Regions from separate parts of the Nocardiopsis sp. MT53 genome, predicted to be linked through region 1. Evidence: riboswitches for the same ligand, from Rfam matches in the RefSeq annotation. Region 1 holds a riboswitch; the other holds the start of a gene.
The links. A riboswitch is a leader RNA that binds a small molecule or an ion and turns the genes downstream of it on or off. The one in region 1 is predicted to bind glycine.

Region 1 (8,403 bases):
GACCGGCTGGAGCGCGGCGAGATCGGGCACGTGGTGTGCTCCCCGGTGGACACGGCGAAGTTCGAGGGCCTGAGCGGCCACTGGACCCGCATCTGCGTGGGGTACATGGACGGCTGGCTCGGCTACCCCGACTCCGAGCACGCCGGCCTGGAGTTCCACCCGCCGCACCGCGTCGGCCCCGACGACCCCCTGCTCGTCTACTTCACCTCGGGCACCACCGCCACGCCCAAGCTCGTCGTGCACACCCAGCGCTCCTACCCGGTCGGGCACCTGTCCACCATGTACTGGCTGGGCGTGCGGCCGGGGGACGTGCACCTGAACGTGTCCGTCCCCGGCTGGGGCAAGCACGCCTACAGCAGCGTCTTCGGGCCCTGGAACGCCGAGGCGACGGTGCTGGTGGTGCGCCAGGACCGCTTCTCCCCCGAGCGCCTGCTGGACGAGATCGTGCGCTGCGGCGTCCACACCTTCTGCGCGCCGCCGACGGTGTGGCGGATGCTGGTGCAGACCGACCTGGCGTCGTGGAAGGTCCCCCTGCGCGAGGCCCTGGCCGCCGGGGAGCCGCTGAACGCGGAGGTGGTCGAGCACGTGCGCAGGGCGTGGGGCCTGACGGTGCGCGACGGGTTCGGCCAGACGGAGACCACCCTGCTGGTCGGCAACTCCCCCGGCCAGCACGTGGTCCCCGGGTCGATGGGCCGCGAGATGCCCGGGTACCGGATCGTCCTGGTGGACCCGGTCACCGAGGAGCCGGGCGACACCGGCGAGATCTGCGTGGACCTGTCCGACGCGCCGGTGGGGATCATGAAGGGGTACGCGGACAGCCCCGACCTGACCCGGACGGCGACCCGCCGGGGCCTGTTCCACACCGGGGATCTGGCCTCCCGGGAGCCCGACGGGCACATTACCTATATCGGTCGCGGCGACGATGTGTTCAAGGCCTCGGATTACCGCATCTCACCATTCGAACTCGAAAGCGTGCTCGTCGAACACGAATACGTGGCCGAGGCCGCGGTGGTCCCCTCCCCCGATCCGCTGAGGCTGGCGGTCGCCAAGGCGTTCGTGACCCCGGCCCCCGGGGTGCCGCCCACGGCGGAGACGGCACGGGCGATCCTGGAGCACGTCCGCGGCCGCCTCTCCCCGTACAAGAGGGTCCGCCGCCTGGAGTTCGCCGAGCTGCCCAAGACCGTGTCGGGCAAGATCCGCCGGGTGCAGCTGCGCCGGGAGGAGGCCGAGCGCGGCCCCGTCCAGGACGGCTCGCGCCGCCCCGCCGAATTCTGGGAGGAGGACTTCGCCGACCCGGAGCCGTGAACACGCGCGGGCGCCCCCGGAGAAATGCGTCTCAGTGGGCGAGACGAACATTTCACCATTGTCGCCGTTACCGGCCCCCGCCGTGTGACCCTCGTCCGAAATACCGGCGTGATCGCGTTCCGGAGCCGCGGCCGCGCTAGTGTGCAGGGTGGCGGCACCGCACGAGCGAGGACACAGGGGAGCAGCAGCATGCCCAGCACCAACGACACAAGGGTGGTCGACTACAAGCCGCTCATCGCCCCCCGGGACCTGCTCTCGGAGCTTCCCCTGGGAGCGGAGCGCACCGCCCTGGTCGAGCGCTCCCGCGCCGAGGTCAAGCGGGTCCTGGACGGTGAGGACGACCGCCTGCTGGTCGTCGTCGGCCCCTGCTCCGTGCACGACCGCGAGTCGGCCATGGACTACGCCCACCGGCTGATCGAGCTGGTCCCCTCGCTGAGCGAGGAGCTGTGCGTGGTCATGCGCGTGTACTTCGAGAAGCCGCGCACCACCGTCGGGTGGAAGGGCCTCATCAACGACCCCGGCCTCGACGACACCTACGACGTCCAGCGCGGCCTGCGCCTGGCCCGCGAGATCCTGCTGGACATCAACTCGCTGGGGCTGCCCGCGGGCACCGAGTTCCTCGACCCCATCACCCCGCAGTACATCGCCGACGCCGTGTCCTGGGGCGCGATCGGCGCCCGCACCACCGAGAGCCAGGTGCACCGCCAGCTGAGCAGCGGCCTGAGCACCCCGGTGGGCTTCAAGAACGGCACCGACGGCGACGTGCAGGTGGCCGTGGACGCGGTGGGCGCGGCCGCGGCCTCGCACACGTTCTTCGGTGTGGACCCGACCGGCGCGGGCTCGGTGGTCGTCACCGAGGGCAACCCCGACTGCCACGTCATCCTGCGCGGCGGCCGCACCGGCCCCAACCACGACGCCGCCTCGGTGGACGCCGCCCTGGACGTCATCGCCCGGGCGGGGCTGCCGCGCCGCCTGATGATCGACGCCAGCCACGCCAACAGCGGCAAGGACCACGAGCGCCAGCCGGGCGTGGCCGCCGAGATCGCCGCCCAGGTGGCCGAGGGCCAGCACGGCATCATCGGCGTCATGCTGGAGAGCTTCCTCGTCCCCGGCGCCCAGAAGCTGGGCGACCCGGCGGACCTGGTGTACGGCCAGTCCATCACCGACAAGTGCATGGGCTGGGACACCACCACCGAGGTGCTGACCACCCTGGCCGAGGCCGTCCGCGCCCGCCGCAAGACCGCCTAGCCGGCGCCCCTCCCGGACCCGCCGGGCCCCGCCCCGTCCGCCACGGGGCGGGGCTCCGCCGTCTCCCCCCGAGCCGTCCCCTACCGGGTGCCGGACTCCCGGGGCAGGACGTCCAGGGCCGCCAGCAGCTCGCGCCCCAGCGCCTCGCAGTCACCGGCCGCGCGCTCCCCCGGCTCCAGGCGCAGGGCGAAGGAGTGCGTCCGCTCCCCGGCGGCCACCCAGCCGACCCACCAGCCCGGCGCCCCGCCCCCGTCGCAGGCCGCGCGGCCGTGCAGCGTGTGCCCGGCGCCCTCCTCCACGAGGGTGGCCGCGTGCAGCGCCTCCTGGTGGGCGGCGTCCACCGGCAGCTCCCGGCGGGCCAGCCCGGCCAGGAACTCCGTCTGCTCCACCGCCGAGACCCCCAGCGGGCCCCGCGCCCAGAAGTCGCCGGAGCCGTCCTCCGGCGCGCCGATGTCGCGGTCGCCGTACTCGAACCGGTCCACCCACGTGGCCAGCCGGTCCCGGCCCACCCGCTCCACCGCGTCCCGGTGCGCCGCCCCGCCGGCGCCCACCACGGCCCCCGCGTCGGACACCGCGCCCGTCTGGAGCGCCACCAGCGCCGTCACCAGCTCGAACGTCTCCCCCGGCACCGCGCGCTCGCGCGCCCGCCCCGGGTCCACCAGCACCGAGGTGCGGTCCTGTGTGTCGTAGAGCACGAACGTGCCCGCCGCCCCGGCCCGCTCGAACACCCCGGCCAGGTCCGCCCGCTCCACCGCGGCCACGTCGCCGCCCACCGCGGCGGCGTTGCCCGCCCCCGGGACGGGGCCCGACTCCTCGCCCTCCTCCCGCGGGGCGGCACAGCCCAGCAGCGCCGCCAGCGCCGCACCGGCCACCGACGCGTAGCCGATCCGTCTCATCCTCCGCGTGTCCACCAGCACTCGGTCCCCCTCGGTGCACGAACCGCCACGACCCGTTCAGGGGACACGGTAACCCGTGCCCGCCCCCGCCGCCCGGGTTTCGCCCGCGCCGGTCGCGCGGGCGGTGCCGCCCTTGGGGGCGGCCACGGCCGCTGCTAGGCTGAACGTGTTGCTGACCCCGTACGGGAGAGTGCCCGCGCAGCCGGCGCGGGCCGCCGAAGGAGCAATCCCTCCCCGAAACAACCTCTCAGGCACAGTGGACCGTACGGGCGAGACCACTCTGGAAAGCAGGGACCGGGAGTCCCTCGCCGAAGGTGCAAGCCACGCCGAGCGCGGGGCGAAGCTCTCAGGCACCGATGACAGAGGGGGAGGATGGCAACGCCTATGCACGATACGACGCCCATCCTCTCGGGAGTACCCATGTCAGAGCCCGCGTCCGCGTCGCGGCCCACCGCCCTGCGCGCGATCCACGAGAAGGCCGGCGCCTCCCTCGTCGACTTCGCCGGGTGGCTCATGCCTCTGCGCTACGGCAGCGAGACCGCCGAGCACAGGGCCGTACGCGAGGCCGCGGGCCTCTTCGACCTCTCCCACATGGGCGAGATCCGCCTCACCGGGCCGGACGCCGGCCGCGCCCTCGACCACGCCCTGGTCGGGCACCTGTCGCAGGTCAAGCCGGGCAGGGCCCGCTACACGATGATCACCGACGCCGACGGCGGCGTCCTGGACGACCTCATCGTCTACCGGCTCGGCGAGGAGGAGTACCTCGTGGTGGCCAACGCCGCCAACGCCGACGCCGTCTCCGCCGCCCTGGCCGAGCGCGCCGCCGGATTCGACGTCGAGGTGGCCGACGAGTCCGCCGAGTACTCGCTCATCGCGATCCAGGGCCCCCGGGCCGTGGAGATCCTGGCCCCGCTCACCGACGCCGACCTCGACTCCATCCGCTACTACGCGGGCTACGAGCACACCGTCGCCGGGGTGCCCGTCCTGCTGGCGCGCACCGGCTACACCGGCGAGGACGGCTTCGAGATCTTCGTCAGGCCCGCCGACCGCGCCGTCGGGGTGTGGGAGGCCCTCATGGCCGCCGGCGCCGACAAGGGCCTGGTCCCCGCCGGGCTGTCGGCCCGCGACACCCTGCGCCTGGAGGCGGGCATGCCGCTGTACGGCCAGGAGCTGAGTACCGACCTCACCCCCTTCGACGCCGGGCTGGGGCGCGTGGTCAAGTTCGACAAGGAGGGCGACTTCGTCGGCCGGGCCGCCCTGGAAGAGGCCGCCCGCACCGCCCGCCCCCGCCGCCTCATCGGCCTCGTCGCGCGCGGACGCCGTCCGCTGCGCCGCGGCCAGGACGTCCTGCGCGACGGCGAGGTCGTCGGCACCATCACCAGCGGCGCCCCCTCCCCCACCCTGGGCAGCCCCATCGCCATGGCCTACGTGGACGGCGAACTCGACACCGCGACCGGCGCGTTCACCGTGGACGTGCGCGGCCGCGGCGAGGACGTCGACGTGGTCGAGCTGCCGTTCTACAAGCGGCAGGCCTGAGAACGTGGGTCCCCCACCAAAGGGACCCCGCGCGCCCCGCGCGGCTGAACCCCTGACCGGGATCGGCACGGGCGGGCGCGACCGGACGTAGGCCGGGCCGGGCGGCCGTCACCCGGCGGCGCGGCAGGAATGAAGAGAACCTCCAAGGAGAGTTGAAGTGAGCGTTCCCACGGAGCTGGGTTACACCGCCGAACACGAGTGGGTCTCGATCGAGGACGGGGTCGCCACGGTCGGCATCACGGCGTTCGCCGCCGAGTCCCTCGGCGACATCGTCTTCGTCGACCCCCCCGCGGCCGGGACCGCCGTGAGCGCGGGCGAGACCTGCGGCGAGGTGGAGTCCACCAAGTCCGTCAGCGACATCTACTCCCCCGTCGACGGCGAGGTCGTCGAGGTCAACCCCGACCTCGAGGGCGAGCCGGAGTCCATCAACTCCGACCCCTACGGCGCCTGGCTGTTCAAGGTGCGCCTGTCCGGGGAACCGGGCGAGCTGCTCTCCGCGGAGGAGTACACCAAGCTGACCGAAGGCGAGGACTGACCCCCGATGGCCACCGACAACACGCTCAACCAGAGCCTGAGCGAACTCGACCCGGAAGTCGCGGCCGCCGTCGACGCCGAACTGGGCCGCCAGCGCGACACCCTTGAAATGATCGCCTCGGAGAACTTCGCCCCGCAGGCCGTCATCGAGGCGCAGGGCACCGTCCTGACCAACAAGTACGCGGAGGGCTACCCCGGCCGCCGCTACTACGGCGGGTGCGAGCACGTCGACGTCGTCGAGCAGCTCGCCATCGACCGGGCCAAGGCCCTGTTCGGCGCCGAGCACGCCAACGTGCAGCCGCACTCGGGCGCCCAGGCCAACACGGCCGTGTACTTCGCCCTGCTCAAGCCGGGCGACACCATCCTCGGTCTGGACCTGGCCCACGGCGGCCACCTGACCCACGGGATGCGCATCAACTACTCCGGCAAGGTCCTCAACGCCGTGGCGTACCACGTGCGCGACGAGGACGGCACCGTCGACTACGACGAGGTCGCCGCACTGGCCAAGGAGCACCAGCCCAAGATGATCGTCGCGGGCTGGTCCGCCTACCCGCGGCAGCTGGACTTCGCCCGGTTCCGGGAGATCGCCGACTCCGTGGGCGCCCTGCTCATGGTCGACATGGCGCACTTCGCCGGCCTGGTCGCGGCGGGCCTGCACCCCAACCCGGTGCCGTTCGCCGACGTGGTCACCACCACCACGCACAAGACCCTGGGCGGCCCGCGCGGCGGGCTGATCCTCACCAAGGCCGACCTGGCCAAGAAGATCAACTCCGCGGTGTTCCCCGGCATGCAGGGCGGTCCGCTGGAGCACGTGATCGCGGCCAAGGCCGTGGCGCTCAAGGTCGCGGCGGGCGAGGAGTTCGCCGACCGCCAGCGCCGCACCGTGTCCGGGGCCAAACTGCTCGCCGAGCGGCTGACCCGGCCGGACGCCGCCGAGGCCGGCGTCAAGGTGGCCTCCGGGGGGACGGACGTGCACCTGGTGCTGGTCGACCTGGTGGACTCCGAGCTCAACGGCCAGGAGGCCGAGGACCGGCTGCACGCCATCGGGATCACGGTCAACCGCAACGCGGTGCCCAACGACCCGCGGCCGCCGATGGTCACCTCGGGTCTGCGGATCGGCACCCCCGCGCTGGCCACGCGCGGGTTCGGCGACGAGGACTTCACCGAGGTCGCCGACGTCATCGCCGAGGCCCTCAAGCCGGAGTTCGACGCCGAGTCGCTGCGCGCCCGGGTCCGGGCCCTGACCGAGAAGTACCCGCTCTACCCCAACCTGTAGGGCCCCGCCGTGCGGGGCCGCCGGGCCCCGCACGGCGTTCGTCCGGCAGGCACGGCCCTGTGCTCAACGAGGAGGACAGACCTTTGGCCATCAGCGTGTTCGACCTGTTCAAGATCGGTATCGGACCGTCTAGTTCGCACACCGTCGGGCCGATGAAGGCCGCTCGCACGTTCGTCTCCCGGCTGCGGGAGAACGGGCTGCTGGACGAGGTGGCGCACGTGCGCGCGGAGCTGTACGGGTCGCTCGCCCTCACCGGCAGGGGGCACGGCAGCGACACGGCCGTCGTGCTCGGCCTGCTGGGCCACACCCCCGAGGGGGTGGACGTGGACTCCGTGCCCGCCCTGGTGGAGCGGGTGCGCGCCGAGCGCTCGATGGCCCTGGGCGGCCCGGCCGGGCCGACGGTGGACTTCGACCCGGCCGTGGACGTGGACTTCCGCCGCAAGGAGAGCCTGCCCGACCACCCCAACGGGATGCGGTTCGTCGCCCGGGACTCCGCCGGCGCCGAGCTGGCCGCCAAGGTGTACTACTCCGTGGGCGGCGGGTTCGTCGTGGACGAGCGGGCGGCGGGGGCCGACCGCATCAAGGCCGACGACACCGTGCTGCCCCACCCGTTCGACAGCGCCGAGGAGCTGCTGGCGCTGTGCGCGGAGACGGGCATGTCGATCAGCGCGGTCATGCGCGCCAACGAACGCGCCTTCGGCCGCACCGACGCCGAGATCACCGCCGGGCTCCTGGAGGTCTGGACGGTGATGCGCCAGTGCGTGCGCCGCGGGGTGACCACCGAGGGCACCCTGCCCGGCGGCCTGCGGGTGCCGCGCCGGGCGCACCGGCTGTACCGCCAGCTCGGCGGCAACTGCGACGACGCGGGGCTGCTCGCCCCCACCGCCGACGACCCCGACCCGATGCGCGGCAGCGACTGGATCACCCTGTACGCGCTGGCGGTCAACGAGGAGAACGCCGCGGGCGGCCGGGTGGTCACCGCGCCGACCAACGGCGCGGCGGGGATCGTCCCGGCGGTGCTGCACTACTACACGCACTTCAGCCCGGGCGCGGGTGAGGAGGGCGTGGTCCGGTTCCTGCTGACGGCCGGCGCGATCGGCATCCTGTTCAAGCAGAACGCGTCGATCTCCGGCGCCGAGGTGGGCTGCCAGGGCGAGGTCGGCTCGGCCTCCTCCATGGCCGCCGCGGGGCTGGCCGAGGTCCTCGGCGGCACCCCGGCCCAGGTGGAGAACGCCGCGGAGATCGCCATGGAGCACAATCTGGGCCTGACCTGCGACCCGATCGGCGGCCTGGTCCAGGTCCCCTGCATCGAACGCAACGCGCTGGCGTCGGTCAAGGCCATCAGCGCGGCCCGCATCGCGCTGCGCGGCGACGGCAGCCACTTCGTGTCCCTGGACAAGGTCATCAAGACCATGCGCGACACCGGCCGCGACATGCACGACAAGTACAAGGAGACCAGCCGCGGCGGCCTCGCCGTCAACGTCATCGAGTGCTGACGCGGGCCGCCGCGGCCGGGGCCGTCAGGCCGGGGCGTCGGCCGGGGCCGGTTCGGCGGGCTCGGCCGCCCGGGTGCAGAGGCTGACCGCGACCAGCGCGACCAGGGCCGCG
Region 2 (8,403 bases), 1.0 Mb from region 1:
GGAGGACGGCTCCATGGGCGACCGGCAGATGCTGGAGTTCGAGGACCTCCAGCGCATGATGGGCGCGGGGACCCTGGGGATGTACATCGGCGCGCCCGACAACCTCAAGCCCATCGTCGACAACTTCGAGGGCGACTACGACGACTACGGCCTGGCCCCCATGCCCGAGCAGCAGGGCACGCTGATCGGCGGCGAGGGCTACATGTTCAGGGCCGGGCTCACCCCCGAGCAGATCGAGGCGGGCCTGACCTGGCTCCAGTGGAAGTTCCTGGAGCCCGACCGGTTCCAGGAGATGATCGACGACGCCCTCGAACTGGGCTCCCCGGTCGGCCTGCCGATGGCGCCCACGCCCGACATCTGGGTCGGCGGCACCCGCGAGGAGCAGCTGGCCCTGAAGGAGGCCAACGCCAACGTCCCGCTGGACAACTACCAGACCTTCGTGGACGCCCAGCCCGACATCCCCGGCTTCGTCGAGCCCCCGCAGGCCCAGCAGGTCTACGCGATCCTCGACACGGCCATGCAGGCGGTGCTGACCCGCGAGGACGCCGACATCGACGAGCTGCTCGCCACCGCGAGCGACGAGATCGACGCCGTCCTGGAGTGACGCCCCCGCCCCCGGCGGCGGCCCGCACCCCGGGCCGCCGCCCCGTCCCCACGGAGCCCGCCATGCCCGAAACCGGCACCGCGACCGTTCCCGCGCCGCCGGCACCGCCGACCCCGGCCCGCGCCCCCCGCCGGCCGGCCGGGGCACTGCGCCGCCGCGTCGCCGAGAACGCCGTCGCCTACGCCTTCCTGTCCGCCGCGATCCTCTGCTTCGCCGTCTTCTCCTGGTATCCGGTCACCCGGGGCGTCGCGCTGGCCTTCCAACAGGTCAACTTCGTCACCGACCCGGTGTGGGTGGGACTGGAGAACTTCCGGACCCTCGCCGAGGACCCGCTGTTCGCCACCGCCTGGGCCAACACCGCGCGGTTCACCCTGCTGGCCCTGGTCTTCGGCTTCGCGCTGCCGTTCGTGCTGGCGCTCGTCCTCAACGAGCTCAGGCACGCCCGCGGGTACCTGCGGCTGGTCGTCTACCTGCCGGTGATGCTGCCGCCGATCGTGTCGGCGCTGCTGTGGAAGTGGTTCTACGACCCCGGCCCCGGCCTGCTCAACGGGGCGCTGCGCGCGGTGGGCCTGCCCGGGCTGGAGTGGACCAACTCCGCCGACACCGCGATGATCTCGCTCGTCATCGTCTCCACCTGGGCCAACCTGGGCACCGCGACCCTCATCTACCTGGCCGGCCTCCAGGCCGTCCCCGGCGAGCTGTACGAGGCGGCCGAACTCGACGGGGCCGGGCTGCTCCAGCGGGTGTGGTCGGTGACCATCCCGCACATGCGGTTCGTGATCCTCGTGCTCCTGCTGCTCCAGGTCGTGGCGACCATGCAGGTGTTCGTCGAGCCCTACATCCTCACCGGCGGCGGACCCGAGGGGGCCACCACCACGGTCCTGCTGCTCATCTACCGCTACGCCTTCACCTTCGGCGACTTCGGCGCGGCCGCGGCCCTGAGCCTCATGCTCTTCGCGGTCCTGGCCGTGTTCTCCGCCCTGTACCTGTGGGCCACCCGCGCCCGCTGACCCGCCCCCCGAAGGAGAGCCATGATCCCGACCCGTCCCCGGCGGGCCCGCGGCGGCCCGCCCGCGCGCACCGGGGAGCGCACCCTCGTCTCCCCGCTCACCCTCAACAGCCCCCGGGGCAGGATCGGCTACCGGGTGGTCCTGCTCCTGGTGATCGTCCTGTTCACCGTGGTGTTCCTGGGGCCGATGCTGCTGGCGGTGAGCGGCTCCCTCAAACCCCCCGCCGAACTGGTCCGCACCCCGCCCACCCTGCTGCCGCAGGAGTGGCGGCCCGAAACCTACCTCCTCGCCTGGGAGACCCTGGACCTGGGCCGGTACCTGTGGAACACGTTCGTGGTGGTGGGCGGCGCCTGGCTGTTCCAGCTGGGGGTGGCCGTGCCGGCCGCCTACTCGCTGTCGCGGCTGCGCCCCGTGCTGGGCAACGCCGTCCTGGGGATGATGCTGGCGACCCTCATGCTCCCGGCCGCCGCGCTGCTCGTCCCCACCTACCTCACCGTCGCGGACGTGCCGCTGATCGGGGTCAACCTGCTCAACACGCCCTGGGCGGTGTGGCTGCCGATGGCCGCCAACGCGTTCAACGTGTTCGTGCTCAAGCAGTTCTTCGACCGCGTCCCCGCCGAACTGGTGGAGGCCGCCCGGCTGGACGGGGCCGGGCCCGCCCAGATCATGCTGCGGATCGTGCTGCCGCTGTCGCGGCCGATCCTGGCGGTGGTGTCGATCCTGGCGATCGTCGCCGCCTGGAAGGACTTCGTCTGGCCGCTGGTGGTGCTCCAGGACCCGCTGGTGCAGACCATCACCGTCCACCTGGCGCGGATCTCCACCGAGATGCCGCTCAACCTCCTCATCGCCGGGATGGTCGTCTCCAGCCTGCCGGTGCTCGCCCTGTTCCTGGTGTTCCAGCGCCAGGTGATCGCCGGGCTCTCCGCCGGCGCGCTCAAGGGATGACCGTCCCTCCCGACCCCTCCGACGACAAGGACACCGCAACGTGACCGGACACCACGACCCGGACTGGTGGCGCGGCGCCGCCATCTACCAGATCTACCCGCGCAGCTTCGCCGACGGCGACGGCGACGGCGTCGGCGACCTCGCCGGGGTGCTGCGGGAGATCGACCACCTGGCGGAGCTGGGGGTCGACGCGCTGTGGATGAGCCCGTGGTACCCGTCGCCGCTCGCCGACGGCGGGTACGACGTGGCCGACTACACCGACATCGCGCCCGTGTACGGCGACCTGGACCTGGCCGACCGGCTCATCGCCGCCGCCCACGAGCGCGGCATCCGGGTGATCATCGACATCGTGCCCAACCACTGCTCCAGCGAGCACGTGTGGTTCCGGGAGGCGCTGGCGGCCGGGCCGGGCTCGGCCGAGCGCTCGCTGTTCTGGTTCCGGCCCGGCCGGGGCGAGAGCGGGGAACTGCCGCCCAACAACTGGCGGTCCCGGTTCGGCGGCCCCGCCTGGTCCCGGGTCACCGAGGCCGACGGGAGCCCGGGGGAGTGGTACCTGCACCTGTACTCGGCGCAGCAGCCCGACCTGAACTGGGAGAACCCGCGGGTGCGCGAGGAGTTCGACGCGATCCTGCGGTTCTGGTTCGACCGGGGGGTGGACGGGTTCCGCGTCGACGTGGCCGACGGGATGGTCAAGGACCCGGGGCTGCCCGACGTCCCGGAGGGGGACGAGAGCGCGTTCTCCGACCGCGACGGGGTGCACGAGGTGTTCCGGCGGTGGCGGCGGATCGCCGAGTCCTACGGGCCCGACCGGGTGTTCGTGGGGGAGATGTGGCTGCCCGACCCGGAGCGGTTCGCCCGGTACCTGCGGGCCGACGAGCTGCACAGCGCGTTCAACTTCGACTTCCTCAGCTGCCCCTGGGAGCCCAAGGCGCTGCGGGCGGTCATCGACCGGACCCTGGCCGCGCACGCCCCGGTGGGGGCGCCCGCCACGTGGGTGCTGTCCAACCACGATGTGACCCGGCACGTCACGCGGTACGGGAGGGCGGGGGACACCGGGTTCTCGTTCGCGGACCGCCGCCACGGCGAGCCCGTGGACCTGGAGCTGGGCACCCGGCGGGCGCGGGCGGCGGCGCTGCTCGCGATGGCGCTGCCCGGCGGGGTGTACGTCTACCAGGGCGAGGAGTTGGGCCTGGAGGAAGTGGACGTCCCGGAGGAGCTGATCGACGACCCGGTGTTCGTCCGCTCGGGCGGCGCGGACCGGGGGCGGGACGGCTGCCGGGTGCCGCTGCCGTGGTCGGGGGAGGGGCCGCCGTTCGGGTTCGGGCCGCCGGGCGCGGCCGATCCGTGGCTGCCGCAGCCCGCGGGCTGGGCGGCGCGCACCGCCGCGGCCCAGGCCGCCGACCCCGACGGCATGCTGCGCCTGTACCGCCGGGCGCTGGCGGTGCGCCGGGCCGAACCCGCCCTGGGCGCCCCGCCCGCCGACGGCCCGGGGATGCGCTGGCTGGAGGCGCCCGAGGAGGTGCTGGCGTTCGCCCGCGGCGACGTGGCCTGTGTCGTCAACCTGGGCGGGGACCCCGCGGACCTGCCCGCGCACCGGGGGGTGCTGGTGGCCAGCGGGCCCCTGGAGGGCGATCGGTTGCCGTCCGACACGGCGGTGTGGCTGCGGATCGTCCGAGAGGGATGAAAGAGTGAGAGTCGAGGGCTTCGTGCGGAGGACGGCCGTGCGAAGCCCTCCTCGAACCCTGTCCGAGAGGGATGGGAGAAGGAGCCCGTGCGGAGGGACGGCCGCACGGGCTCCCCCCTTTTCCACCCCGGGTCTGGGTGTGATGCGGGACACGGTGTGTTCTCGGGGCGGGGGCGGTGCGACTGTCCGAGAGAGGAGTGCGGGGCCGCGCGAAGGCCCCGCCGGGGACCGTCCGAGAGAGGACGGTGGAGGGTCCGTGCGGAGGGACGGCCGCACGGGCCCTCGTTGCGCCCGGGCGCGCGAGGCGCGCGGAACGCGCGGGGGGACTCGGCCTGTGGCGATGTGATCGAGTACGGTCGTAACCACAACAGGGATGAAAACCGACATTCGCCCTGTCCGTACAAGTGAACACAGCGTCAGCAGGCTGTCGATACCGCGCGGGAGAGACCCCTGACCCAGGGGCGCCGACGGGGCAATACTCCCCAGTAACCTCTCAGGCACCACGGACCGTGCGGAGAAGGCCGCTCTGAAGCCTGGGCGCCGCCGTGCCCGGTGACAGAGGGGGAGACCGTGAGGAACACCGCCGATCCGCATCGGCCCTGTCACCAGGAGGTCTCCGTGTCCGACCAGCCCGTGAACGTCCCCGGCGCGCCCGCCCGGGTGTTCGCCGACCGCCACGTCGGACCCGCGCCCGGCGCCGTCGAGGAGATGCTCAAGACGGTCGGCTACGGCTCCACCGCCGAGCTCATGGCCGCCGCCGTCCCCGCGTCCATCCTCAGCGCCCCCGGACGCAGCGCGGACCTGGACCTGCCCGAGGCCATCGGCGAGGCCGAGACCCTCGCGGAGCTGCGCGCGCTCGCCGACCGCAACACCGTCGTCAAGCCCCTCATCGGCCAGGGCTACTACGGCACCTTCACCCCGCCGGTGATCCTGCGCAACATCATGGAGAACCCGGCCTGGTACACGGCGTACACGCCCTACCAGCCGGAGATCTCCCAGGGCCGCCTCGAGGCCCTCATCAACTTCCAGACCATGGTCTCCGACCTCACCGGCCTGCCCGTCACCGGCGCCTCCCTGCTGGACGAGGCCACCGCCGCCGCCGAGGCCATGACCCTGGCCCGCCGCGCCTCCAAGAGCAGGGCCGACGTCTTCGTCGTCGACTCCGACGTCTTCCCGCAGACCCTCCAGGTGCTGCGCACCCGCGCCGAGCCGCTGGGCATCGAGGTCGTCGTCGCCGACCTCTCCCGGGGCCTGCCCGAGGGTGACGCCTTCGGCGTCCTGGTCCAGTACCCGGCCTCCAGCGGTGCGGTGCGCGACCCGGGCGCGGTCATCGCCGCCGCCCACGAGCGCGGCGCCCTGGCCGTGGTCGCCGCCGACATCCTCGCGCTGACCCTGCTGCGCAGCCCCGGCTCCCTGGGCGCGGACATCGCCGTCGGCTCCACCCAGCGCTTCGGCGTCCCCCTCGGCTTCGGCGGCCCGCACGCCGGCTACATGTCGGTCGCCGAGAAGCTGCGCCGCCAGATCCCGGGCCGCCTGGTCGGCGTCTCGGTGGACACCGCGGGCCGCCCGGCCTACCGCCTGGCCCTGCAGACCCGCGAGCAGCACATCCGCCGCGAGAAGGCCACCAGCAACATCTGCACCGCGCAGGTGCTGCTGGCCGTCATGGCCGGGATGTACGCCGTCTACCACGGCCCCCACGGCCTGCGCGCGATCGCCCGCCAGGTGCACACCCGCACCGCGGCGCTGGCCGACGCCCTGGCCGAGCGCGGCTTCGAGGTGGTCCACGGTGCGTTCTTCGACACCCTGCGGGTGCGGGTGCCCAGCGCCGACCGGGTCGTGGAGAGCGCCCTGGCCGCCGGGTTCAACCTGCTGCGCGTGGACGCCTCGACCGTCGGCGTCAGCGTCGACGAGACCACGACCGCCGCCGACCTGGCCGCGCTGGCCGAGGCGTTCGGCGGGGCGGGGCACGGCCCCAAGGCCGCCGTGGCCGTGGACGAGGACGCCGACCGCGTGCCCGGGGACCTGGCGCGCGGGGTGGACTACCTCGACCACCCGGTGTTCAACACCCACCGCAGCGAGACCTCGCTGCTGCGCTACATGCGCAGGCTGTCGGACCGCGACCTGGCCCTGGACCGCACGATGATCCCGCTGGGCTCGTGCACCATGAAGCTCAACGCCACCACTGAGATGGAGTCGATCACCTGGCCGGAGTTCGCGGGCCTGCACCCGCTGGCCCCGCTGGACCAGGCGGCCGGCTCGGTGGCGCTCATCCGCGACCTGGAGTCCTGGCTGGCCGAGATCACCGGCTACGACGCGGTGTCCCTGCAGCCCAACGCCGGCTCCCAGGGCGAGTTCGCCGGCCTGCTGGCCATCCGCGGCTACCACCGCTCGCGCGGCGACGACCACCGCGACGTGTGCCTGATCCCCAGCTCCGCGCACGGCACCAACGCCGCCAGCGCGGTGATGGCGGGCATGCGCGTGGCCGTGGTGGCCTGCGACGAGGGCGGCAACATCGACGTGGACGACCTCAAGGCCAAGATCGCGAAGCACGCCGACGCGCTGGCCGCGATCATGGTGACCTACCCGTCCACGCACGGCGTGTACGAGGACACCATCACCGAGGTGTGCCGCCTGGTCCACGAGGCCGGGGGTCAGGTGTACGTCGACGGCGCCAACCTGAACGCGCTGGTGGGCTGGGCCAAGCCGGGCGAGTTCGGGGCCGACGTCAGCCACCTGAACCTGCACAAGACCTTCTGCATCCCGCACGGCGGCGGCGGCCCGGGCGTGGGCCCGGTCGCGGTCCGCTCGCACCTGGCGGCGTTCCTGCCCAACCACCCGGGCCAGCCCGAGGCGGGCCCGCACACGGGCGTGGGCCCGGTGTCGGCGGCGCCGTTCGGCTCGGCCGGCATCCTGCCGATCTCCTGGGCGTACGTGCGGATGATGGGCGGCGAGGGGCTGCGCACCGCCACCGAGGTCGCCGTGCTGTCGGCGAACTACGTGGCCAAGCGCCTGGAGCCGTACTACCCGGTGCTCTACACCGGCGCGGACGGCCTGGTCGCGCACGAGTGCATCATCGACATCCGCCCGCTGCAGAAGGCGAGCGGCATCAGCAACGAGGACGTGGCCAAGCGGCTGATGGACTACGGCTTCCACGCCCCGACGATGTCGTTCCCGGTGGCCGGGACGCTCATGGTGGAGCCCACCGAGAGCGAGGACCTGGCGGAGCTGGAGCGGTTCGTCGAGGCGATGATCGCCATCCGCGGGGAGATCGACAGGGTGGCGGCGGGGGAGTGGGACGCCGAGGACAACCCGCTCAAGAACGCCCCGCACACGGCGGAGGAGGTCACGGCCGACGAGTGGACCCACGGGTACACCCGCGCGGACGCCGCCTACCCGGTGCCGTCGCTGCGCCGCGACAAGTACTGGCCGCCGGTGGGCCGCATCGACCAGGCCTACGGTGACCGGAACCTGGTGTGCTCCTGCCCGCCGCCGGAGGCCTTCGAGCTGTAGTCCGGCCCGGTAGGGCGCGGGGGGCTCCGTCCGGATCCGGACGGAGCCCCCTATTCGGACATAAGGAAAATCTACGACATAAAGGTGAGGCTTCCGGGCTCCCACGGGGCACACGCGCCCCGAAGGGCGACACCGGCCCCCACGGCCCTCTCCCGCCGCCGTCGCGCGCGTTAGAGTTGCGGCGACACCCGCGTGTCCCACCGCGCGGACCCCCACCGGAAAGCGCCCAGCATGACCACGACGTCCGGACCCTCCGCACGCCACGGCGGCCCCGTCGACCCCCGGCCGCGGGCCGTCGACCCCCGGGACGCCCCCGCCGGACCCGCGCCCTCGGCGTCGGAGGCGGCCGGTCTGTGCGACCAGGCCCGCGACCTGGCCGAGAGCGGCCACCTCGACCGCGCCGCCGAGCTCTACCGCGGCGCCGTCGCCGCCGACCCGCCCCCGGACGTGCTGGCCCGAGCGCTGCTGGGCCTGGCCGTGGTCGAGGACGGCCGCGGCGACACCGCCGCCGCGCGCGACGCCGCCCGCCGGGCCCTGGACACGGGCGACGCCCGGCACGCGCCCCGGGCCGCCCACCACCTGGCGCTGTCGCTGGAGCAGGACGGCGAGGGCGTTGAGGCCGAGCGGGTCTGGCGCCGCCTGCTGGACCT

Region 2: linked by a shared signal. The riboswitch ahead of gcvP (aminomethyl-transferring glycine dehydrogenase) and the one ahead of gcvT (glycine cleavage system aminomethyltransferase GcvT) in region 1 are both predicted to bind glycine.

What each region holds. Positions count from the first base shown of each region.
Region 1 covers NZ_CP080599.1:650,200-658,602, forward strand. The annotation lists gene K1J57_RS02680 (AMP-binding protein) at 1-1,305, shown strand, start outside; gene K1J57_RS02685 (3-deoxy-7-phosphoheptulonate synthase) at 1,495-2,553, shown strand; gene K1J57_RS02690 (penicillin binding protein transpeptidase domain-containing protein) at 2,634-3,449, opposite strand; glycine riboswitch at 3,623-3,723, shown strand; gene gcvT (glycine cleavage system aminomethyltransferase GcvT) at 3,870-4,985, shown strand; gene gcvH (glycine cleavage system protein GcvH) at 5,143-5,520, shown strand; gene glyA (serine hydroxymethyltransferase) at 5,527-6,795, shown strand; gene K1J57_RS02710 (L-serine ammonia-lyase) at 6,879-8,291, shown strand; gene K1J57_RS02715 (sodium:solute symporter) at 8,316-8,403, opposite strand, start outside.
Region 2 covers NZ_CP080599.1:6,835,757-6,844,159, reverse strand. The annotation lists gene K1J57_RS30560 (extracellular solute-binding protein) at 1-604, shown strand, start outside; gene K1J57_RS30555 (carbohydrate ABC transporter permease) at 667-1,614, shown strand; gene K1J57_RS30550 (carbohydrate ABC transporter permease) at 1,636-2,559, shown strand; gene K1J57_RS30545 (glycoside hydrolase family 13 protein) at 2,600-4,243, shown strand; glycine riboswitch at 4,672-4,763, shown strand; gene gcvP (aminomethyl-transferring glycine dehydrogenase) at 4,877-7,753, shown strand; gene K1J57_RS30535 (tetratricopeptide repeat protein) at 7,985-8,403, shown strand, end outside.